4 regions of the Streptomyces sp. CNH189 genome follow, and region 4 is predicted to be linked to each of the others. Evidence: riboswitches for the same ligand, from Rfam matches in the RefSeq annotation. Region 4 holds a riboswitch; each other region holds the start of a gene.
The links. A riboswitch is a leader RNA that binds a small molecule or an ion and turns the genes downstream of it on or off. The one in region 4 is predicted to bind cyclic di-AMP.
Positions count from the first base shown of each region.

Region 1: it holds a riboswitch for cyclic di-AMP, as region 4 does, so the genes downstream of both, B100_RS0116940 (M23 family metallopeptidase) here and B100_RS0104605 (C40 family peptidase) in region 4, are expected to answer to the same signal.
Region 2: it holds a riboswitch for cyclic di-AMP, as region 4 does, so the genes downstream of both, B100_RS0107100 (LysM peptidoglycan-binding domain-containing M23 family metallopeptidase) here and B100_RS0104605 (C40 family peptidase) in region 4, are expected to answer to the same signal.
Region 3: it holds a riboswitch for cyclic di-AMP, as region 4 does, so the genes downstream of both, B100_RS0103660 (transglycosylase SLT domain-containing protein) here and B100_RS0104605 (C40 family peptidase) in region 4, are expected to answer to the same signal.

Region 1 covers NZ_AZUS01000011.1:140,232-146,097, forward strand. Annotated here, with positions in the region: gene B100_RS0116925 (GNAT family N-acetyltransferase) at 1-45, opposite strand, end outside; gene B100_RS0116930 (HPr family phosphocarrier protein) at 222-503, shown strand; gene B100_RS0116935 (GntR family transcriptional regulator) at 665-1,369, opposite strand; gene B100_RS0116940 (M23 family metallopeptidase) at 1,583-2,356, opposite strand; cyclic di-AMP (ydaO/yuaA leader) riboswitch at 2,369-2,534, opposite strand; gene B100_RS0116945 (M16 family metallopeptidase) at 2,737-4,125, opposite strand; gene B100_RS0116950 (M16 family metallopeptidase) at 4,122-5,528, opposite strand.
Region 2 covers NZ_AZUS01000003.1:390,999-396,864, forward strand. Annotated here, with positions in the region: gene B100_RS0107095 (SGNH/GDSL hydrolase family protein) at 1-489, opposite strand, end outside; gene B100_RS0107100 (LysM peptidoglycan-binding domain-containing M23 family metallopeptidase) at 695-1,633, opposite strand; cyclic di-AMP (ydaO/yuaA leader) riboswitch at 1,638-1,796, opposite strand; gene B100_RS0107105 (tyrosine-protein phosphatase) at 2,347-3,144, shown strand; gene B100_RS33735 (DUF6126 family protein) at 3,176-3,304, opposite strand; gene B100_RS0107115 (helix-turn-helix domain-containing protein) at 3,301-3,924, opposite strand; gene B100_RS0107120 (class-III pyridoxal-phosphate-dependent aminotransferase) at 4,033-5,448, opposite strand; gene dxs (1-deoxy-D-xylulose-5-phosphate synthase) at 5,445-5,866, opposite strand, start outside.
Region 3 covers NZ_AZUS01000002.1:172,432-178,297, forward strand. Annotated here, with positions in the region: gene fahA (fumarylacetoacetase) at 110-1,324, opposite strand; gene B100_RS0103655 (Cof-type HAD-IIB family hydrolase) at 1,639-2,511, shown strand; gene B100_RS0103660 (transglycosylase SLT domain-containing protein) at 2,475-2,951, opposite strand; cyclic di-AMP (ydaO/yuaA leader) riboswitch at 2,955-3,126, opposite strand; gene B100_RS0103665 (polyprenyl synthetase family protein) at 3,652-4,662, shown strand; gene B100_RS0103670 (membrane protein) at 4,922-5,866, shown strand, end outside.
Region 4 covers NZ_AZUS01000002.1:362,473-368,338, reverse strand. Annotated here, with positions in the region: gene B100_RS0104615 (M23 family metallopeptidase) at 1-536, shown strand, start outside; gene pcrA (DNA helicase PcrA) at 591-3,074, opposite strand; cyclic di-AMP (ydaO/yuaA leader) riboswitch at 3,334-3,478, shown strand; gene B100_RS0104605 (C40 family peptidase) at 3,487-4,671, shown strand; gene B100_RS0104600 (hypothetical protein) at 4,821-5,174, opposite strand; gene B100_RS0104595 (C40 family peptidase) at 5,538-5,866, shown strand, end outside.

The DNA of each region.
Region 1 (5,866 bases), on a different contig from region 4:
CTCCCAGTGGGCGGGGTACTCGTGGCGGTCCGACGAGGTCTGCATGGGCCCCAGACTACGGCTCGCGTCCGACGGTGGCGCGAGGCAGTCTGTGGTGGACGACCGCCGGGCCGAGGCCGCGGCCCGGGGGCCGCCGGAGCCGTTCCGGACGCCGCTCCGGGCACGCGCCACGATATGGAAGACTGGTCTAGACAACCCTGAACTGCGAAGGGCAGCAACACATGGCTGAGCGCCGCGTCAACGTCGGCTGGGCCGAGGGTCTCCACGCCCGCCCCGCCTCCATCTTCGTCCGGGCCGCCACGGCCGCAGGCGTCCCGGTGACGATCGCCAAGGCCGGGGGCACCCCCGTGAACGCGGCCTCGATGCTGGCCGTCCTGGGCCTGGGCGCCCAGGGCGGTGAGGAGATCGTCCTCGCCTCCGACGCCGAGGGCGCGGACGCCGCCCTGGACCGTCTGGCGAAGCTGGTCGCCGAGGGGCTCGAGGAGCTTCCCGAGACCGTCTGAGCACGAAGAGCCGCACGGACGACCGCGGGGGAATTCCCCCACGTCGGCCACACGGCATCGAAAGGCCCGTCCGGATCACCGGGCGGGCCTTTTGCATTTCTCTTTCCGGGCAGCAGAATTAGCCCCCACGAATTGCCCGCTCTTTGTATACGGGGCTCGTGTTAATGGCGCAGGCTCGGCATGTTTACGGGATGTTGCGAGTTCCTCACACGCTCCGCGCGTACGGCGCGCTCGGCGCCGGGGGCGAACCGCGGCCGGTGTCCGGCGCCCGCGTGCTCGGTGTGCAGCGCCGTGAGGGTGCGCGCCCGGTCGCCGTCGCCACGGGCCACGGCGTCCACGATCGCGCCGTGCTCCGCCCAGTACGCGACCGGATCCGCCGGCCCCTCGACCGCGTACATCCAGGCGATCTTGTGCCGCAGCTGGGTCAGCATCGAGGTCAGCGCGGGACTCCCCGAGGCCTGGGCGAGCGTCTCGTGGAACCAGCCGCCCAGCGAGCGCAGGTCGTCGCTGTTGCCCTGACGTGCGCGTTCCTGCCCCAGTCTGACCAGGCCGCGCAGCACCTTCAGATGGGCGTCGGTGCGCCGCTGGGCCGCCCGGGAGGCCCCGAGGGGCTCCAGGAGCTGGCGCATCTCCAGCAGGTCGGCGGCCTCCTGCTCGGTGGGCTCCGCGACGCACGCGCCCGCGTGCCGCCGGGTCACCACGAAGCCCTCGGCCTCCAGCGTGCGCAGCGCCTCGCGCACGGGGACGCGGGAGACGCCGTAGCGGCGGGCGAGCAGTTCCTCGGTCAGCCGGCCACCGCGCTCGTAGACACCGGCGACGATGTCGTCCCGGATCGCCGTGCACACCGAGTGCGCGGGAATACGCATGACCGACCTCCGCATTAATCCCCGTGAAACGTCGACGATTGACGTCCGTTCGTGACTCTATTGCAATCGGCGACAATTTCCGACGGCGGGCGGGAATCCATACATAATTTTTGGACAGACGGCGCTCGGGCGGATGGGCCCCGAAACGGCGAAAGCCCCGGCTCACGGGGAGCCGGGGCCGGGAGGGCGGACGTGCGCGCCCTGGACGTTCCCTTAGATGTTCACGCCGTGCGAACGGAGGTAGGCGACCGGGTCGAGGTCGGAGCCGTAGTCCGCTGACATGCGCGCCTCGAAGTGCAGGTGGGCGCCCGTGACGTTGCCGGTGGCGCCGGAGACGCCGATCTGCTGGCCCGCGGTGACCTCCTGGCCCACCGACACGGCGAGGGATGACAGGTGGGCGTACTGGGTGTAGGTGCCGTCGTGCATCTTGATCACGACCTGGTTCCCGTACGCGCCGCCCCAGCCGGCCTCGACGACGGTGCCGACGCCGACCGACTGGACGGGTGTGCCGCTCGCGGCGTGGAAGTCGATCCCGGTGTGGCTGCCGGACGACCAGATGGCGCCGCCGCTCTGGTAGGCCGTCGAGACGTAGGAGCCGGGGATCGGGGAGACGAAGGTGTTGAGGCGCTTGCGCTCGGCCTCGCGCGCGGCGCGCTCCTTCTCCGCACGGGCCTTCTCGGCCTCCTCGGCCGCCCGCTCCCGGGCCGCCTCCTCGGCGGCCTTGCGCGCGGCGGCCTCGGCCGCCTCACGGGCTGCCTCGTGCTGGGCGGCCGCCTGGGCGTCGACGCGGTCGGCGACCACGCCGCCCAACGTGACGACGGGGGTGAGGCCGGTCTGCGCCGCGGCGGGCTCGGCGGCGAGTGCGGGGGCCGCGAGCGAGCCGACGACGCCGGTGCCCGCGAGGGCCGCGACGCCCGCGGCGCGGGCGGTGCCGCGCTGGACGCGGCTGGGACGACGGTGCTTCCCGGTGGCGCGCGTGAACGCCATGTACAGGCTGTTCCTTTCCTTCCCTCTCGCCTACCGGGTTAGCTGACGGGTTCGGAGCAGGAAGGTCTCCTACGGACACCCTCGCGACACGCGCGGGCGTCCGATTCACCCCAGGGACTACAGGTGGGTCCCCGGCTCCCCTGGCTCGCGCCGTACGGGGACTCGGCGATGACTGTCCGGTGCCGCGGATGCGGCGCACTGCCCGACGAACAGCCCGCATGAAACTAAGCGGGGCGTCTCGCAATCCTCAAACGAATCCCGGTTTTTGTAGCGCATCCCACAGGGCAGACAGACAACCTCCGCCCCAATTCGGGCATAAGGGAGCCCCGGTGACGTTCCCGCCACCAGGGCTCCTCGCGCCCGCGCGTCGCGGCCGGTCCCTACTCGGCCGTCACGACGGTGACTTCACCGATTCCCAGGGCCTCCACGGGCGCCTTGATCTGCGCGGCGTCACCGACGAGGACGGTCACCAGGCGGTCCACCGGGAAGGCGTTCACCACCGCGGCCGTGGCCTCCACGGTGCCGGTCGCGGCCAACTGCCGGTACAGGTCGGCCTGGTAGTGGTCGGGCAGGTGCTGCTCGACCTGGTCGGCCAGGGTGCCGGCGACGGCCGCGGCCGTCTCGTACTTCAGCGGGGCGACCCCCACGAGGTTCTGCACCGCGACGTCGCGCTCCTCGTCGGTGAGACCCTCGGCGGCCAGCGTGCGCAGCACGGTCCACAGGTCGTCCAGCGCCGGGCCGGTGTTGGGGGTGTCGACCGAGCCGCTGATGGCCAGCATCGACGCGCCCGTGCCGTCCGGGGCCGACCGGAGTACCTGGCCGAACGCCCGCACGCCGTAGGTGTATCCCTTCTCCTCGCGCAGGACGCGGTCCAGGCGGGAGGTCAGGGTGCCGCCGAGGCAGTACGTGCCGAGCACCTGCGCGGGCCACACGCGGTCGTGCCGGTCCGGGCCGATGCGGCCGATGAGCAGCTGCGTCTGGACGGCGCCGGGCCGGTCCACGATGACGACGCGGCCGGAGTCGTCGGCGACCACCGGCGGCACGGGCCGCGGCTGGGCCTGCGAGCCGGTCCAGGCGCCCAGGGTGTCGGCGAGCAGCACGTCCAGGTCGATGCCGGTGAGGTCGCCGACCACCACGGCGGTGGCCGTGGCCGGGCGGACGTGCCTCTCGTAGAAGCCGCGCACGGCCGCGGAGTCGATGCGCTCGACGGTCTCCTCGGTGCCCTGGCGCGGGCGCGACATGCGCGCGCTCGCCGGGAAGAGCTCCTTGGCGAGCTCCTTCGCGGCACGGCGGGACGGGTTCGCCAGTTCGTGCGGGATCTCGTCGAGGCGGTTGCGGACCAGCCGTTCGACCTCGCTGTCGGCGAACGCGGGCGCCCGCAGCGCGTCGGCGACCAGCCCGAGGCCCTTGGCGAGCCGCGAGGCGGGGACCTCGAGGCTGAGGCGGACGCCGGGGTGGTCGGCGTGCGCGTCCAGGGTGGCGCCGCAGCGCTCCAGCTCGGCGGCGAACTCCTCGGCGGTGTGCTTGTCGGTGCCCTCGGAGAAGGCCCGCGCCATGATCGTGGCGACGCCGTCGAGACCGTCCGGCTCGGCGTCCAGGGGCGCCTCGAGGGACACCTCGACGGCGACGACCTGCTGGCCTGGGCGGTGGCAGCGCAGCACGGTCAGGCCGTTGTCGAGCGCACCGCGCTCGGGGGCCGGGAAGGCCCAGGGCTTGGCCTCGCCCGCCTGCGGCCGGGGGTGGAAGTCCATCGTGGCGAGCTCGGTCACTTCGCCGCCTCCTCGTTCTCGTCGGCGCCGGCGGCTGCGGCGGCTTCGTCGGTCTCGTCGGTGCCGTCGGTCGCGGCGGCTTCGTCGGTGCCGTCCGCGGCCTCCGGGGCGACGGGCTCGTAGACGAGCACCGCGCGGTTGTCGGGCCGCAGGCGGGCCTTGGCGACCTCCTGGACCTCCTCGGCCGTCACCTCCAGGACCCGGCTCACGGCCGTCAGGGCGAGCTGCGGGTCGCCGAACAGTACGGCGTAGCGGCACAGTTCGTCGGCGCGGCCCGCCACCGTGCCGAGCCGGTCCAGCCATTCGCGCTCCAGCTGGGCCTGGGCTCGCTCCATCTCCTCGTCGGTGGGGCCCTCCTCCGCGAACCGGGCGAGCTCCTCGTCGATGGCGGACTCGATGACCGGCACCTCCACGTCACCGGACGTCTTGACGTCCAGCCAGCCGAGCGACGGCGCACCGGCCAGCCGCAGCAGGCCGAACCCGGCCGCCACGGCCGTGCGGTCGCGCCGCACCAGCCGGTTGTAGAGCCGGGAGGACTCGCCGCCGCCGAGGATGGTGAGCGCCACGTCGGCCGCGTCGCTGGCGCGCGTGCCGTCCTCCGGGAGCCGGTAGGCGGCCATCAGCGCACGCGCGGGGACCTCCTCCTCGACGACCTCGCGCAGCTCCCCGCCCATGACGTCGGGCAGCGCGCCGTCACGCGGGGCGGGCTTGCCGTCGTGGGACGGGATGGAGCCGAAGTACCTCTCGATCCAGGCCAGCGTCTGCTCCGGGTCGATGTCACCGACCACCGACAGCACCGCGTTGTTCGGCGCGTAGTAGGTGCGGAAGAACTGGCGGGCGTCCTCCAGGGTCGCCGCGTCCAGGTCCGCCATCGACCCGATGGGCGTGTGATGGTACGGGTGGCCCTCCGGGTAGGCGAGGGCGGTGAGCTTCTCGAAGGCGGTGCCGTAGGGGACGTTGTCGTACCGCTGGCGGCGCTCGTTCTTCACGACGTCCCGCTGGTTCTCCATGGACTCCTCGTCCAGGGCGGTCAGCAGGGAGCCCATGCGATCGGCCTCCAGCCAGAGGGCGAGCTCCAGCTGGTGGGTCGGCATGGTCTCGAAGTAGTTGGTGCGCTCGAAGCTGGTGGTGCCGTTCAGCGAGCCGCCGGCGCCCTGGACCAGTTCGAAGTGTCCGTTGCCCTTCACCTGGGCCGACCCCTGGAACATCAGGTGCTCGAAAAGGTGAGCCAGGCCGGTGCGTCCCTTGACCTCGTGCCGTGAGCCGACGTCGTACCAGAGGCACACCGCGGCGACCGGGGTCAGGTGGTCCTCGGAGAGCACCACGCGCAGGCCGTTGGCCAGGCGGTGTTCGGTCGCTGTCAGGCCTCCGGAGCCTGCCTGGGCTGTGGCCGTGTGACCCATGGGCATGTACGTCCCTTCGATCGCGGAGGCGGTCGTCGTCGACACCGCCCGTTTCTGCCGGTCCTGCCACTGTATGCAAGCGCGCGGACGGTCGGCGGAGTTCCCGCCCCGGGCGGCTACGCCGAGAGCGAGAACCTGGTGGGACGGGTGGTACGGGGGTGTGCGGTGGGGCACGACGGGGCGCGGGCGGGCCCGCACTCTCCGTGCACGGGCGTGCGCCGTGGGGCGTTGGGGGGGTGGGGTGCGGGCTGCGTAGCCAGAGGCGCCGCGCGAGGTGCGGACGGCGACGCTCGGCGCGGCTTGGGGTCACGGTGGGGGTCGCGCGAGGCGCCGGCACC
Region 2 (5,866 bases), on a different contig from region 4:
GTCCTGCACGCTGCGCAGGGACCACAGGTCGAGCACCGGGCAGCCGTAGCGGTCGGCGACGGCCCGCACGTGCCCGTTGTACGTGGCGATCTTGCCGCGCAGATGCTTGAGCAGGGGGACGCCACGGGTGTCGAACCCGGTGGTCACCAGCACCGTGCCGGCCGTCGCGGCGAGCCGGGCGACGGCCCGCTCGAAGCGCTCGGCCACCTCGTCCGGGTCGGTCCCCGGGCGCAGGATGTCGTTGCCGCCCGCACAGAACGAGACCAGGTCGGGGGCGAGTTCGACCGCCCTGGGAAGCTGGTCGGCCACGATCTGGTCCAGCAGCTTGCCGCGCACGGCGAGGTTGGCGTACCGGAAGTCGCCCTCGGGCCTGCGGTCGGCGAGCAGGACGGCCAGCCGGTCGGCCCAGCCGACGAACGACCCGTCGGGGCCGGGGTCGCCGACGCCCTCGGTGAAGCTGTCCCCCACCGCCACGTACGACCCGATCACTCTTGCCTTGTCACTCTTCGAATCGTCTGCCACAGCCGGACATGATTCACCTTCCGATGTGACCTACGCGACCGTAGGGGAGGGTTGACGTGCGGTGAGATAAGCCACTCCCCAAATGTTGACCAAGCCCGGAATACGCCGAAGACCGGCCCCGTGGATCGGGGTCGGCCTTCGGCGTGCGTGTCAGGAAGGGTGCCGCGAGGGGTCAGAGAGCGACGCCCTTGGAGCGGAGGTAGGAGAGCGGGTCCACGTCCGAGCCGTAGTTCGGGCTGGTGCGGATCTCGAAGTGCAGGTGCGGGCCGGTCACGTTGCCGGTCGCACCGGAGAGACCGACCTGCTGGCCGGCGCTCACCGTCTGGCCCGCCGAGACGGACAGCGAGGACAGGTGGGCGTACTGGGCGTAGTGGCCGTCGTTCAGCTGGATGACGACCTGGTTGCCGTACGCGCCGCCCCAGCCGGCGGAGACGACGGTCCCGGCGCCGACGGCCTTCAGGGAGGTGCCGGTCGGCACGCTGAAGTCCACACCGGTGTGGTAACCGCTGGACCACATGCCGCCGGCCACCTTGTAGGCGGTGCCGATGCCGCCGCCGGACACCGGGGAGGTGAAGCCGGAGGTGGTCTGGGTGGAGGCCCCGGAGGAGGACTCCTCGGACGACTTCTGCGCCGGCTTCTCGGCGGGCTTCTCCGCCTTGGGCGCGGCGGGCTTCGCGGCCTTGGGCGCGGCCGGCTTCGACTCCTGCGGCGAAGTCGACTGCTGGGGGGCGCTCTTGGCGGCCTCACCCTGGAGGGAGAGCTTCAGACCCGGGTGGATGAGCGACGGGTCCTCGCCCACGGCCTCGCGGTTGTCCGCGTAGAGCTTCTTCCAGCCGCCGTCGACGTGCTCCGCCTCGGCGATCCTGGCGAGGTAGTCGCCGGCCTTCACGGTGTACGTGCGGGCCTCGTCGCCCTTGTCGCCCGTGGCCTGGTGGCTGGAGACGGAAAGGGACTGAACGGCCTTCTGGGGGGCCGACTGCGGGGTCGCCGCGTGCGCGCCGGTCGCGCCGAGCAGCGGCAGGGCGAGTGCGGCGCCACCGGTTCCGGCGACGGCGATGGAGCGGGTGAAACGCTGAGCCTTGGTGCTGCGGTGCTTACCCTTCGCGGGCATGTCGAATTCCTCTCCGGCGCCTACGAGGTGAGCTGTCGGGTGCGGACTGGAGATGTCCGGCCGCGTCGCTGCGCGGCTGTACCCCAAGCCTGTTCTCCGGGGTCCGGAACAGGCGGTTGTACCTGTGGGTCCCCCGCTCCTGCCGTGCGTCGGGTCAGTGTGTGCGGGCTCCGGGCGGCGGCAGGATTAGGCGTCCGTCCGGATCGGTTGGGAACGTAAGCGACCGCGACGCGGCGAAACAAGCGCGTGTTCCCGCGAACCGGCTTTTTCCGTGATCGAAAGGGGAAAATGACGTCACCCTGCGTGGACCGCACAAGCAGCCCGAGAGTGAATTCCCTTGCCATGAAGGGGGATTACGTGAGCATGGCGACAGCACACGGTCACCGGTATGACGATGCTCACGCACCCCATCCTCAACTCCTCTTCTATCGGGGCACTTTATGACTAAGTGACCCAAACGGACAGAACGCATGAATCGCCGCAAGCACGACGGCACACGCGGAGCATTCGCGACATCTGGATCTTCCTGTCGGCAGCCCCTCGACGGATGCACACAATCCAACAGAATCACTCACAGCCAGACAGCGCGCACACACCCCGCTCGCCCCGCATCTGCCCTGTGGACAACTCATTGCCCCTGGCAGGCATGTCGTATCGTCGAGTGGTGCCCGTCGACGAGCCGCGGCGACGGCGCCGAGTGGGAGGAGCCGTCCGTGACGCAGGAGATCCCGTCGACCGAGCCCCAGCTGACCGGGGTGCGCAACTTCCGCGACGTCGGAGGACTGCCGACCGTGGACGGCCGGCGGGTGCGGCACGGTGTGCTGTTCCGCAGCGGCCACCTCGCCCACGCCACCACGGAGGACGCCGCCTTCCTCGCCTCGCTCGGCCTGCACACGGTGTTCGACTTCCGCAACGCGGCCGACCAGAAGCTGGAAGGGCCGGACGTCGAGCTCCCGGGCGTACGCAACGTGAACCTGCCGCTCAGCGACCCGGCCGACGGCGCGGAGTTCTGGAAGATGGTGCGCGACGGCGACATCGACCAACTGCGCGCGATTCTCTCCGGCGGCCAGGCCGCCGACCGGATGATCAACTCCTACCGCACCACCATCAAGGCGCGTACCGGCGAGCACTCCCAGGTGCTGAGCGCGCTCGCCGAGGACAGCGTGCCCGCGCTGATGCACTGCGCGGCCGGCAAGGACCGCGCGGGACTCTCGATCGCGGTGACACTCCTCGCCGTGGGCGTGGAGCGGGACGCGATCGTCGAGGACTACCTGAAGTCCAACGCCAAGCACCGCCGGTACAAGGTGCGCCGCAGCGGCAGCTCCCCCGACACCTACTCCCCCGAGGTGATGGAGCTGCTCAGCCCGCTCTTCGACGCGCGCGAGGAGTATCTGGCGGCGGCCTTGGAGACGATCGAGGAGACCTGGGGAGGGGTGGATCCGTACCTGGAGCAGGGGCTCGGCCTCACGCCGGCCCACAGGGAGCGGCTGCGCGAGCGCCTGCTCGACTGACGTCCGTGTGCCTCTGCCGCGGCACGCTCACTTACTTCTTCGGGGCCATCTCGAAGAGGAAGTAGATGAAGGCCGCGAAGAGGTGCCCGACCACGACGTAGACGAACAGCCTCACCCACAGGGCCCTCGGGAACTTCTCTTCCATGTCTTTGCCGGTCACGGTGTCTCTCCATGGGTCGGGCCCAGGCACAGGGTGGCCGTGGGACTCTGCAGCAGGGTGTGGACGAACAGCAGCTCGACCCCGTCGGGGTCCTGGGCGGCGATGCGGTGCGGGGTCAGCGAGTCGAAGTGCGCGCTGTCGCCCGGACCGAGCCGGTGCAGGGTGTCACCGAGGCGCAGCCGCAGCCGCCCCTTGAGGACGTACAGCCACTCCTCACCGGGGTGGACGCGCACGATGTCACCCTGGGAGCCGTGCGGCACCTGGACCCGCAGGGCCTGCATGCCGCGCGCGGCGGCACCGGCCTGCCAGTACGTCCAGCCGCCGGCCGCCGTGGATTCCATGTCCGCGGCGCGCACCACGGCGTCCCGGTCGGCGGCCGACTCCCCGAGCAGCTCGGAGACGGTCGTGCCGTAGATCCGGGCCAGGGAGAGCAGCATGGGCAGCGAGGGCTGGCGCTGCCCGGTCTCCAGCCGGGAGAGGTGGGCGGGCGACAGGCCCGCCTGCCGGGCGGCGGCCTCCAGTGTCAGGGAGGACCGCCGGCGCAGGGCGCGCAGCTGCGGAGCGACCGCGGGGAGCGCCTCGGCAGGCTCGTCCCGTGGTTCGGTCTCGGAGGAGCTCATACCTCTATTGAGCACCCGACCTTGCCCCTGAGGCAATTTCCTTGCCTCTGAGGCAAAGCCGGTGAGGTTCCGTGCGCTCGCCGCGGCCGGCGAGGTGCGACCGCGCGGTCAGCGGTTGGCGACCGCCTGCTTCACCAGGGTCTTGCCGAAGTCCCAGATGAGCCCGCCCTCGTGGGCGTCGTCCATCACCGCGGTGAAGGCGTCCACGAACCGGTTCACGTCGTCCTCGTCGATGATCAGCGGAGGGATCAGTTTGATCACCTCCAGATGGTCGCCGGAGACCTGAGTGAGGATACGGTGCCGCTGCAGCAGCGGCACCACCACCATCTGCGCGAACAGCCCCTTGCGGGCCGCCTGGAGCATCGTCCAGCGCGAGCGCAGCTTCAGCGAGCGGGGCCGGCCGAACTCGATGCCGATCATCAGGCCCCGGCCGCGGACGTCGGCGAGCAGCTCGTAGCGGTCGGTCAGGGCGGCCAGCCGGGTCCGCAGCAGGTCGCCGGTGGTGCGCACGTGCGCGACGATCTGCTCGTCCTCCATGACCGACAGGACCGCGAGGCCCGCGGCCATGGCCTGGGCGTTGGAACCGAAGCTGGCCGAGTGCACCAGCACCCGGTCCATCGAAGAGAAGACCTTCTTGAAGATCCAGTCCCTGCCGAGCGTCGCCCCCACCGGCACGTATCCGCCGGACAGCGCCTTGGCGACGCACACCAGGTCAGGCTCCACCCCCTCCTCGTGCTGATACGCGTAGAAGTCGCCGGTGCGGCCGAGCCCGGTCTGCACCTCGTCGACGATCAGCAGTGCCTTGTGCCGGTGCAGCAGCTCCTGCGCGGCCCGCAGACAGCCGGGCGGTGCCTCGAGCACGCCCTTGCCCTGGATCGGCTCCACGATCAGGGCGGCCACGTCGCCCCTGCGCAGCTCCCGCTCCAGGGCGTCGAGGTCCCCGAGCGGTACCGCCGTGTCGGGGAGCAGCGGGGCGAACCCGTCCCGGAAGCCGGCCTCGCCGTTGACGGAGAGGGAGCCGGTGGTCAGGCCGTGGAAGGCGTGCTCGCAGTACAGCACGCGCGGCCGGCCGGTGGCGTACCGGGCGAACTTCAGGGCGCCCTCCACGGCCTCCGTGCCGCTGTTGCCGAAGAACACCCGGTCCAGGTGGGGGCTGTGGGCGAGGAGCCTCTCGGCGAGCAGGCCCGGCAGCGGCTGGCAGTCGAAGCGGGTGAGGTCGGCCAGGGACAGGTCCAGCACGTCGTGCAGCGCCTTGCGGACCACGGGGTGATGGCGGCCGAGGCCCATCACCCCGAACCCGGCGAGCATGTCCAGGTGGTCGTTGCCGTCGGCGTCCCAGAAGTGGGCGCCCTCGGCCCGCTCGTAGACCTTGTCGAAGCCGATGGTGTGCAGCATGCGCGGGAGCTGCGGGTTGAGGTAGCGGTTGTGCAGCTCGTAGCGTTCGGCCCCGCGCTCGGCGAGCAGCGCGCCGAGGTCGAACGTCCCGGCCAGTGACGACTCCGACGCGGACTCCGCGGTGGTCATACCTGGTGCTCCTGTGCGTCCTGTGGCTGTTTCACGAGTTCTTCCCCGACGGCGAGGCTCGCGCTGATGCGCCCGGCGATGTCGACCGGGGTGAGACCGATGTCGGCGAGCACCTCGCCGCGCTTGGCGTGCTCGAGGAACTCCTCCGGGATGCCGAACCGCCGTACCGGCACGTCGATCCCGGCGTCGCCCAGTGCCAGCGCGACCGCCGAACCGACCCCGGCGGCGCGGCTGTTGTCCTCCACGACGGCCACCAGCCGGTGGTCGGCGGCCAGGTGCGGGAGGGCCGGGTCGACGGGCTTGACCCAGCGGGGATCGACCACGGTGCAGCCGATCCCGCGCGCCTGGAGCAGGTCCGCGGCCTGGAGGCAGACCGGCGCCATCACGCCGACCGCCACCAGCAGCACCTCGGGGTCGT
Region 3 (5,866 bases), 190 kb from region 4:
GTGGTGCGGGCCGCGCGGCATGGAGAACGACGCACCGCCCGACGCCAAGTATGACGGCGAAGGGCGGTGCGAGTCAGCGTGGTTGTGCGCCTCGGTAGGGCCGGAGGGGTCAGGACGCGGGGACCACCCGTCCCGTGACCTCGCCGAGGCCCACCCGCACTCCGTCCGGGCCGGGCGCCCAGGCGGACAGCGTCACCACGTCACCGTCCTCCAGGAACGTCCGCTTGCCGTCGGGGAGTTCGAGCGGGTCACGGCCGTTCCAGGTCAGCTCCAGCAGCGAACCGCGCTCCCGCTCGGTAGGGCCGCTGACCGTGCCGGAGCCGTAGAGGTCACCGGTGCGCAGGGAGGCGCCGTTCACCGTCATGTGGGCGAGCTGCTGGGCGGCCGTCCAGTACATGGTGGAGAAGGGGCACTCGGAGACGTCGTGGCCATTGATCGTCACGGTGATGCGCAGGTCGTAGCCGCCGGGATCCTCATGCGCGTCGTCCAGGTAGGGCAGCAGCTCGTGGGTGCGCGTGGGCGGGGCGACGCGGGCCTCCTCCAGGGCGTCCAGCGGCGTGATCCACGCCGACACCGAGGTGGCGAAGGACTTGCCGAGGAAGGGGCCGAGGGGCACGTACTCCCAGGCCTGGATGTCGCGGGCGGACCAGTCGTTGAGCAGGCAGAGGCCGAACACGTGGTCGCGGTAGGCGCCGAGCGGCACGCCGCTGCCCTGCTCGGACGGCACACCGACGACGAAGCCGACCTCGGCCTCGATGTCCAGCCGGACGGAGGGGCCGAAGACCGGGGCGGTGTCGGTGGGCGCCTTGCGCTGCCCCGAGGGGCGTACGACGTCGGTGCCGGACACCACGACGGTGCCGGAGCGGCCGTGGTAACCGATCGGCAGGTGCTTCCAGTTGGGGGTCAGGGAGTCGGCGGCGTCAGGGCGGAAGATCTGTCCGACGTTGCGGGCGTGGTTCTCCGAGGCGTAGAAGTCGACGTAGTCCGCGACCTCGAACGGCAGGTGCAGGGTGACCTCGGACAGCGGGTGGAGGAACCGCTCGACGGTCTCCCGGTGCGCCGGGACCGTCACCCACGCGGTAAGCGCGCGACGCACGTCCGACCAGGCCGTACGGCCCGCCGCCAGCAGCGGGTTGAGGGTGGGGCGGGCGAGCAGGGAGGCGTAGGGGGAGCCCAGGGCGTGTGCCGCCGCGCCGGCGTCGAGGACGTGGTCGCCCAGCCGGACGCCCACGGTGCGCTCCGCCGAACCGGGGGGCGAGAACACGCCGTACGGCAGGTTGTGCGGGCCGAAGGGATCGCCCTCGGGGACATCGAAGGGGGGCATCGGGTGCTGCCTCGCTTTCGTGTGCGCGGGTGGGCCACGTGTCCGTGGCCGTGCCACACGTTACGGGGTCGCGTCCGGGTGAGCCCCTGTTAATTCGGCGACGTCCGGGGCCTGCCGGGCGGCCGTCCCGGATCCGCCGGTCCGCACCGGCGCGAGGGACACCGGAACGTCAGGCTGCGCACCGTGTTCCGACCCATCGGGGAAACGGTTCTCAACCGGTCCGGACCGAACGCCGAAAGAAGGGAAACAGCACCCGAAGCGAGGGCATACGGGCGCGGTGAATCGGACGGTCCTCTTGTCCGTATTCTCTGATCATGGCCGCACCCACCGATTGTTCTCTCATCGCCACCGACCTGGACGGGACGCTGCTGCGCGGTGACGACACCCTGTCCGACCGCTCCCTCGCCGCCCTCGCGCGGGCGGAGCGCGCCGGTGTCCGGCACCTCGTGGTGACGGGCCGCCCGGCCCCCAGAGTGCGGTCACTGCTCGGCGACCTCGGCTGCACGGGACTCGCGGTGTGCGGACAGGGGGCGCAGGTCTACGACGCCGGGACGGACCGGATGCTGTGGTCGGTCCGGCTGGACCGGGAACTGGCGGAGACCGCGCTCGGCAAGATCGAGGCCGAGGTGGGTGAGGTGTACGCCGCGGCCGACCAGGACGGGGTCGACGGGCTGACGCTGATCGAGCCGGGCTACCGGATGCCGCACCCGACGCTTCCGTCGGTGCCGGTGGAGCGGCGCGACGACCTGTGGGCGCGGCCGATCAGCAAGGTCCTGCTGCGCCACCCGCGGCTCTCGGACGACGCGTTGGCGGCGGCGGCCCGGTCCGTGGTCGGCTCGCTGGCCACGGTGACCATGTCGGGGCCGGGGACGGTGGAGCTCCAGCCGTGCGGGGTCACCAAGGCGACCGGTCTGGCGCTGGCCGCCGAGCACCTGGGGCTGCGTTCCGAGGACACGATCGCCTTCGGCGACATGCCGAACGACGTCCCCATGTTCCGGTGGGCGGGCCACGGCGTCGCCATGGCCAACGCGCACCCCGAGCTCAAGGCGGTGGCCGACGAGGTCACCCTGTCGAACGAGGACGACGGCGTGGCCGTCGTCCTCGAGCGACTGTTCGGGCGGACGGCCGGGGTCGGCCGTCAGCGGTCGGCTCAGTACGCGCCGAAGACGTTGTCGATCGAGCCGTAGCGGTCGGCGGCGTAGTTGCAGGCCGCGGCGATGTTGGCGACCGGGTCGAACGGGTCGAAGGCCGTGCCGGGCACGTGGTACGCCTGGAAGGTCGGGTCGATGACCTGCAGCAGGCCCTTCGACGGGGTGCCCATGGCGGCGTTGGAGTCCCACAGGTTGATGGCGGCCGGGTTGCCGGACGACTCCCGCATGATGTTGCGGTGGATGGAGTCGTAGGAGCCCGGGATGCCGTTCTGCGCCATGACGTCCATCGCCTCGCGGATCCAGCCGTCGAGGTTCTCCGGGTACGCGGTCGTGGAGGCGGCGGTCGTGGCCTGGGTCGTGGTCGCGGCGGAGGCGCCGGTGGCGCCGAACAGCGGCAGCGCGACCACGGCGACGCCGGTGCCGGCGACGGCGAGGGAGCGGACGAGGCGGCGGCGGGACGAAGCGATGACGGGCATGTCTGGGTTCCTCTCCTACGCCTGCGAGGTGAGCTGTCGGGTTCGGGCGAGGAGAGTGCCCGGCCGTGCCCCTGCGGGCATGGCTTCACCCCGAGCCGTCCCGGCGCGATGTCCGGTACGGCGGCTTACCTGGGTCCCCCGCTCCTGCCGTGCGTGAGTTCGTCGTCGGATGTGATGCGGGTGGCGGCAGGACTAGGCGTCCACCCGGCAGGCCCGGAACGTATGCGAGAGCACATGTCGGGAACAAGTACGACGATCACGCAAGACGCCGTTTGATCTTGGGATGGGTGGTTTTGCGTGCTTGATCCTTTGCGATCGTCAAGAGTCAACTCCGTTGTGTGGAGCGGGATGACGGCGTCGCGGACAGGTGGTCGGCCGACGCGCTCACGCGTGACTCACCTCACGGGACGCGGGGCGGGAGCGCATTTGCGGCGTACAGGAATTCGCATAGCAATGACGGCAAATCGGACGGCAGGGCGGGCAGGATGGTTCACCGGTCGCTGTGTCCGGGAAGCAGAGGAATGTCCGTTGTTATCAACCGATCAAAAACACTCCGCTTCTGATCCCCTATCGCCCTGCTTGTGACCCCGGGCCCTGGCGGTGATCGAAAGGTGACCGGATACGCTGACTCGAGTGGTGGCAGCGACCTATCGACACACCGTGTAACCGCCAGCAGACACCAGCAGACAGGAGACCCCTCGTGACCGTCGTCGGGCCGTTCGGGCTGAGCGTGCGGGACCAGGCTCTGGAAGCCGATGTCCAGGCCGGATTGACGGCTGTCGAGGAAGGGCTGCTCGAGGCCACCAAGAGCGAGGTGCCGTTCATCACGGAGGCCGCCCAGCACCTGGTGCGGGCCGGCGGCAAGCGGTTCCGTCCGCTGCTCGTGATGCTCGCCGCCCGCTTCGGCGACCCCTACGCGCCCGGTGTGGTGCCGTCGGCCGTGGTGGTGGAGCTGACCCACCTGGCCACGCTGTACCACGACGACGTGATGGACGAGGCCGAGGTGCGGCGCGGGGTCGCGAGCGCGAACGCCCGGTGGGGCAACTCGGTCGCCGTGCTCACCGGCGACTTCCTTTTCGCCCGCGCCTCGCACATCCTGGCCGACCTCGGCCCGGAGGCCGTGCGGGTGCAGGCCGAGGCGTTCGAGCGGCTGGTCACCGGACAGATCCTGGAGACCGCGGGTCCTCAGGACGGGCGCGACCCGGTCGACCACTACCTGGACGTGCTCGGCGGCAAGACCGGCTCCCTGGTCGCCGTCTCCTGCCGGTTCGGCGCGATGATGTCCGGCGCCGAGGAGACGGTGGTGGACGTCCTCACCCAGTACGGCGAGCGGCTCGGAGTGGCCTTCCAGCTCGCCGACGACGTCCTGGACATCGCCTCGGACTCCCACGAGTCGGGCAAGACCCCCGGCACGGACCTGCGCGAAGGCATCGCCACCCTGCCCGTGCTGCGGCTGCGCGAGCGGACGGCCCGGCTGGGGCTGGCCGAGGACGTCGCCCTGTGCGAGCTGCTCGACTCCGACCTCACCGACGACGCCCGGCACGCCGAGGCGCTGCGGCTGCTGCGCGCCCACCCCGCCCTGGAGCAGGCCCGCCGGGACACCGTGCGCTACGCCGAGGAGGCGCGCGCCGCGCTCGCCCCGCTGCCCGACGGTCCCGCCAAGGCGGCGCTGGTCGAGCTGTGCGACGCGGTCGTGCACCGGGCCGGCTGACCGGCGCCCGTACGGCCCCCCGTACGCCTCCCGCACCCGGGTGACCCCTACGGGTCGGGTGAGGTGCCGTCGTCCTGTGTCATACCGCAGCAGTACGCGCAGTTGAGCCCGCGGTCTGACGAATCCGCCGTGCGGGTTTGGTCAGATGGAACACGACGGACAACACCACTTCTCACCGGTTCGGGTGAGAATGGCGGCTCGGGCCGAGACTGGTGTGAGGACACGAGACGGAAGCCGCCGCCGACGACGGAGGGCACACATGGCACCGCACGCATCCGACGACACGACGACCGCGGGAGAAGCCGAGGAGCCGCGCACGCTGCGGCGCAGGGCCGCCCGGTACGTCGTCCCTGTCACGGTGATGGGCGTGGCGGCCGCGACGATCGGACTCGTCCCGGCGCTCGCCGACTCCGGTGACCCGGATCTGCCGGAGATCACCGCCGCCCAGCTCATCGAGAAGATCGCGCAGTCGGACGTGGAGCACCTGTCCGGCACCGTGAAGATCACCACCGACCTCGGACTGCCGGACCTCGGCGGCCTGGAGAGCGGCCTGCTGTCCGGCGCGGCCGGCTCGGGCGAGGAGGGCGGCTCCTCCGCCGACCCGTCCGGCCGGCTCACCGAGCTGGCGTCCGGCACGCACACCCTGCGGGTCGCGGCCGACGGCCCGGACCGCCAGAAGCTCTCCCTGCTGGAGAACGCGGCGGAGTACAGCCTCATCCACGACGGCAAGGACGTCTGGGGCTACGACAGCGGCTCCAACGAGGTCTACCACGCCACCGTCGACGACGCGGACGCTCCCGGCGGGCGGAGCGAGGAGCGGCCCCCGGCCACCCCGCAGGACTTCGCGGAGGAGGCGCTGAAGGCGGTCGACGACACCACGTCAGTGAAGGTCGACGGCACCGCCCAGGTGGCCGGCCGGGACGCGTACAAGCTGGTCGTCGAACCCAAGGGGTCCGGCTCCACCGTCGGCGCCATCAGCATCGCGGTGGACCACGAGACGGGCCTGCCGCTGAAGTTCACGCTCACCCCGTCGAGCGGCGGCGCGGCCGTCGTGGACGTCGGCTTCACCAAGGTGAGCTTCGACCGCCCGGACGCCTCCACGTTCGACTTCACCCCGCCGAAGGGCGCCAAGGTGACCGAGGGCGACGAACAGGAGCGCGAGCGCGGCCACTTCGGGAAGCCGGAGCGGGGCCCGAAGTCCCCG
Region 4 (5,866 bases):
TGGAGAGCCTCGCCGCCGGCGCCGACGACTTCGCCGACCGGGCCAGCCGCGCCCAGGGGCGCATCGACCTCAAGGCCCAGCAGGACGCCGAGCGCAAGCGGGCGGCCCAGGAGGCGGCCCGCAAGGAGCGGCTCCGCCCGAAGTTCGCGCTCCCGGTGGCGCAGCACGGCCTCAGCGCCTACTACGGCCAGTCCGGCATCAACTGGATGTCCGTCCACACCGGCATCGACTTCCCCGTCTCGTACGGCACGCCCGTGCTGGCCGCGACCGACGGCACGGTGCGCACCCAGTACAACTCCGCCTACGGCAACATGCTGATCGTGACGGCGATGGACGGCACGGAGACCTGGTACTGCCACCTCTCCACCTACCAGGTGCCCTCCGGGGCGACCGTCAAGGCCGGCGACCAGATCGCGTTCTCCGGGAACTCGGGCAACTCCACCGGCCCGCACCTGCACTTCGAGGTGCGCCCCGGCGGCGGCTCGTCGATCGACCCGCTCGCCTGGTTCCGCAGCCACGGCATCGAACCGACGTAGGGCCTGCCGGGCCGGAGCGGACTCCGGCCCCGCGACGGGCCACCGCCCGGTCGGCTAGAGCTTCTCCACCGGCGCGTACCGCAACAACAGGCGCTTGGGCTTGGTGTCACCGAAGTCGATCGTCGCCTCCGCGTTCGCCCCCGTGCCCTTCACCGCGACGACCGTGCCCAGACCGAACTGGTCGTGCGTGACCCGGTCCCCGACGGCCACCGACACCACCGGCTTCTCCGAGGCGCGCCGGGTGGCGAATCCTGAGGCGCCCGACGCGGACGAACGGGAACGGGACGACGACAGCGACGCCGCCACCCCGGACGCCGGACCGGACGACACCGGCGCGCTCGCGCCCGTCCGCTTCCACTCCAGGTGCGCGGCCGGGATCTCCTCCAGGAACCGCGAGGGCGGGTTGTACGACGGCTGACCCCAGGCGCTGCGCAGCGTCGACCTCGTCAGGTACAGCCGCTCACGGGCACGCGTGATGCCGACGTACGCCAGGCGCCGCTCCTCCTCCAGCTCCTTGGTCTGGCCGAGGGCGCGCATGTGCGGGAAGACGCCGTCCTCCATGCCGGTGAGGAAGACGACCGGGAACTCCAGGCCCTTGGCGGTGTGCAGGGTCATCAGCGTGATGACGCCGGAGCCGTCCTCCTCCTCGTCGGGGATCTGGTCGGAGTCGGCGACCAGGGCGACCTGCTCGAGGAAGTCGGCCAGTGTGCCGGTCTCGCCCTCGGCGCGCTCCTGCTCGAACTCCAGGGCGACGGCCGCGAGTTCCTGGAGGTTCTCGATGCGGGTCTCGTCCTGGGGGTCGGTGGATGCCTGCAACTCGGCGAGGTAGCCGGTTCGTTCGAGGATCGCCTCGAGGACCGTCGCCGGTCCCGCCCCCGACTCGACGACCGTACGGAGGTCCTCCATCAGGGTGTTGAACCGCTTCACCGCGTTCACCGACCGGGCGGCCATGCCGTACGCCTCGTCGACGCGGCGCAGCGCCTGCGGGAAGCTGATCTTCTCGCGCTGGGAGAGGGCGTCGATCATGGCCTCGGCGCGGTCGCCGATGCCCCGCTTGGGGACGTTGAGGATGCGGCGCAACGGCACCGAGTCCTCGGGGTTGGCGAGCACCCGCAGGTAGGCCAGGACGTCCCGGACCTCCTTGCGCTCGTAGAAGCGCACGCCGCCGACGACCTTGTAGGGCAGGCCGACGCGGATGAAGATTTCTTCGAACACACGGGACTGGGCGTTGGTGCGGTAGAAGACGGCGACGTCGCCGGCCTTGGCCTCGCCCGCGTCCGTGAGGCGGTCTATCTCGTCGGCGACGAACTGGGCCTCGTCGTGCTCGGTGTCGGCGACGTACCCGGCGATGAGCGCGCCCGAGCCGGCGTTGGTCCACAGGTTCTTCGGACGGCGGGACTCGTTGCGCTCGATGACCGCGTTGGCGGCGGAGAGGATGGTCTGCGTGGAGCGGTAGTTCTGCTCCAGCAGGATCGTCGTCGCGTCCGGGTAGTCCTCCTCGAACTGGAGGATGTTGCGGATCGTCGCGCCGCGGAAGGCGTAGATCGACTGGTCGGCGTCGCCCACGACGCACAGTTCGGCGGGCGGCACCTCGGCCTCCGGCGGCACGTCGACGGGGTGCTCGAAGGAGCCTCCGACGAGTTCGCGCACCAGGGCGTACTGGGCGTGGTTGGTGTCCTGGTACTCGTCGACCATGACATGCCGGAAGCGGCGGCGGTAGTGCTCGGCGACGTCGGGGAAGGCGCGGAGCAGGTTGACCGTCGTCATGATCAGGTCGTCGAAGTCCAGCGCGTTCGCCTCGCGCAGCCGGGACTGGTAGAGCGCGTAGGCCTGGGCGAGGGTCTTTTCGAAGCCGTCGGTCGCCTGGGCGGCGAAGTCCTCCTCGTCGATCAGCTCGTTCTTCAGGTTGCTGATCTTGGCGCTGAAGGACTTCGGCGGGAAGCGCTTGGGGTCGAGGTCCAGGTCGCGGCAGACCAGGGCCATCAGACGCTTGGAGTCGGCGGCGTCGTAGATCGAGAAGGACGACGTGAAGCCGAGCTTCTTGGACTCCCGGCGCAGGATGCGCACGCACGCGCTGTGGAAGGTCATGACCCACATGGCGTTGGCCCGCGGGCCGACGAGCTGCTCGACGCGCTCCTTCATCTCGCCCGCGGCCTTGTTGGTGAAGGTGATCGCGAGGATCTGGCCCGGGTGGACGCCCCGCTCGGCGAGCAGGTGCGCGATGCGGTGGGTGAGCACACGGGTCTTGCCGGACCCGGCTCCGGCCACGATGAGCAGGGGGGAGCCGGAGTGCACGACGGCGGCGCGCTGGTTGTCGTTCAGCCCTTCCAGCAGCGCGGCGGCGTCGATCACCGGGCGGGGGGCGCCGTCGCGGTAGTACGAGTCCCGCTCCGGGGGCGCGTCGAACTTCCCGCCGAACAGGTCGTCCGGAAGGGGCTCCGGGGCGTGCTCGTCCTCGGGTGGCGGCGGGGGCTCGTCCGCGGGGCCCCGCTGGGCCTGGAGGTCCGCCAGGAAGCTGTCGTCAAAGAGGCTGCTCATCGCTCTCCGAGTCTAGGGCGCCGCACCGACAACCCGGGGCCGCCCCGGAAACATCACACGCTTCCCTCGCGGTCCTGCGGCGGGCACCCTCCACGCCCGCCGTCTCACCGAGAGTGACACCACGAACAAGGTCACGAAAATGTATCGGGCATATCACCCATCAACCTTCACAGGGGCCACACCAGTTGGCTACGGTGCGGTTCGGGCCGCTCGTCCCCCGCCGGCGAACCTCGCCGGGCCGCGCGGCCCCCGCCGAGTCCGTCACTGTCCGCCGTGGCAGCCGGAGCCGGGGACCCACCGAGACATGGGGTGAATCGGACCACTCCCTCAGGGAGCGGCCGTAGGGCAACCCTTCCACCGCCCGAACCCGACAGCTAACCCGGTAGGCGGAGCACGGAAGGAGTCGCCTCCCTTGGCGTCGCACCGCAAGTCGCGCACCCCGGGCACGCGCGTGGCAGGCATACGCACCCCGGCCCTGGCCACGGCCGCGCTCACCTCCGTGGCCCTGCTCTCCCAGACCGCCCAGGCCGCTCCCACGGACGACGACCGGCCGAGCCTGGAGGAGGTCGAGAAGAAGGTCGGCGACCTCTACCGCCAGGCCGAGTCGGCGACCGAGAAGTACAACGCGGCCAAGGAGAAGACCACCAAGCAGCGCAAGCGCGTCGACACCCTGCTCGACGACGTGGCCAAGCGCACCCAGTCGCTGAACGAGGCGCGCGAGGAGCTGGGCTCCTACGCCGCCGCCCAGTACCGCACCGGCGCCGGCCTCCCCGACACGGCGACGTTCCTGCTCGCACGGACCCCGCAGGACCTCTTCGACCAGCGGCGGGTGCTGGACCGGATGACCGGTCGGCAGAAGGACGCGGTCGACGACTACGTCACCCAGCAGTCCGAGACGATGAAGAAGCGCATGGAGGCCACCGAGAGCCTCCAGACGCTCACCGAGACGCAGGGCGACCTGAAGACGGCCAAGGCCACCGTCCAGAAGAAGCTCGCCGACGCGCGTGAGCTGATGGCGCGGCTGACCGCCGAGGAGAAGGCGCGGCTCGCCGCGATCGAGAAGCGGAAGCAGGAGGAGGCCGCCCGCAAGGCGGCGGAGCTGGCCCGGCAGCAGGCGGAGCAGGAGCAGGCCCGCGAGGAGGCCGCGCAGCAGGGCGGCGGCACCTCGGACGGCTCCGGGTCCACCGGCTCCGGGTCCACCGGCTCGACCGACACCCCGCCGGCCGACTCCTCGTACGGCACCAAGGCCGAGAAGACCCTCGCGTTCGCCCGCGCGCAGATCGGCAAGCCGTACGTCTGGGGCGCGACCGGGCCGGGCTCCTACGACTGCTCCGGGCTCACCCAGGCCGCCTGGAAGGCCGCCGGCGTCTCCCTGCCGCGCACCACCTACGACCAGGTGAACGCCGGCACCACCGTCCCGGTGTCCCAGGCCCAGCCCGGCGACCTGGTCTTCTTCTACGACGACGTCACCCACGTGGGCATCTACATCGGCAACGGCATGATGATCCACGCCCCGAAGCCCGGCGCCTACGTACGCGAGGAGTCCATCTACTACGACGGCGACTCCGCGATCCACAGCATCGTCCGCCCGGCCTGAGGGGCCGGAATCAGGAGCGTGTGATCCCGGGCTCGCCGCGCGTCGGCTGCCCATGGGCGCGCTGACAAGCGTGGATACGAAACCGCCGACCGGGCCGGTGAGGGCGCGGTCGGCGGGGGAGGTGGGCCCGGCTTGCCGGGACCCGGGGCTCAGGTCCAGAGGACCGCGATGAAGATGTTCGCCACGGTCAGCAGGCCGACCAGGCCGAAGACGCCCTTGTCCACCTTCTCCTCGTCCCGCTTCACGTAGACCAGACCGAGGATCACGATCAGCACGGCCAGCTTCACGCCGATCTTGATGTTGTCGACGGAGTGGTCCTGGGCCTGGTTGAGGCCCACCAGCGCCACACCGGTGACCAGCATTGTCAGCGCGCCGTGCAGCATCGCCGGGACGAAGCGGGCGGTGCCCGCGCCCATCGCCTTCATCTGGGTGAGGAAACCGCCGAGCAGCGACGCGATGCCGATGATGTGCAGACCGACGAACAGGTGGATGAGTACGTCCATGAGGCCGGAGCCTAGCCAGGGGCGTCTCATAGCATTCCGCCGCCCTCACCCTTCCCGCCTTCACCACATCGGCCATCACCCAGAGTGAGAACGAAGCACCCGGAACAAGATTGGCGTCACTTACGGTCACCCAGTGCTCCGGGGATGTCAGTTCCGCACAACCCGTATCCGATCCCGCGCGCCCCGGCCTAGCGTCCTGCACCAGGTGACCGGCTCTTCATCGCCGCTCGGACCAGGAGCGGCGGCCGGACACCACCGCCGAAGAAAGGTCCGGCGGCGGACGGCTCCCCTGTCACCCCGCCGCCGGACCGCCGGACGAGAGCCCGGCCGCGGCGGGCGGTCATGGGAAGGACGGCAGCGAGGGTGGCAGCGCACCGCAGGGTCCGACAGCGTCCGGTGGGCGGCACCACGGCCCGTACGGCCGTCACCGTCGTCCTCGCCGGAGCGGCCACCGCGGCCGGTCTCGGCGGAGCGGGACACGCCGCGCCGCAGCCGGCACCGGCCGGGGCCGACGTGGACCGGCTCCACCGCGAGGCGGAGGTCGCCGCCGAGAAGTACAACGGCGCGAAGGAGAAGGCGGACTCGGCGCGGCAGCGGCTGCGCGACCTGCAGGACGAGACGGCCCGCGCCCAGGCCCGCCTCACCACCGCGCGGGAGTCCCTGGGGACGGTCGCGGCGGCCCAGCACCGGGC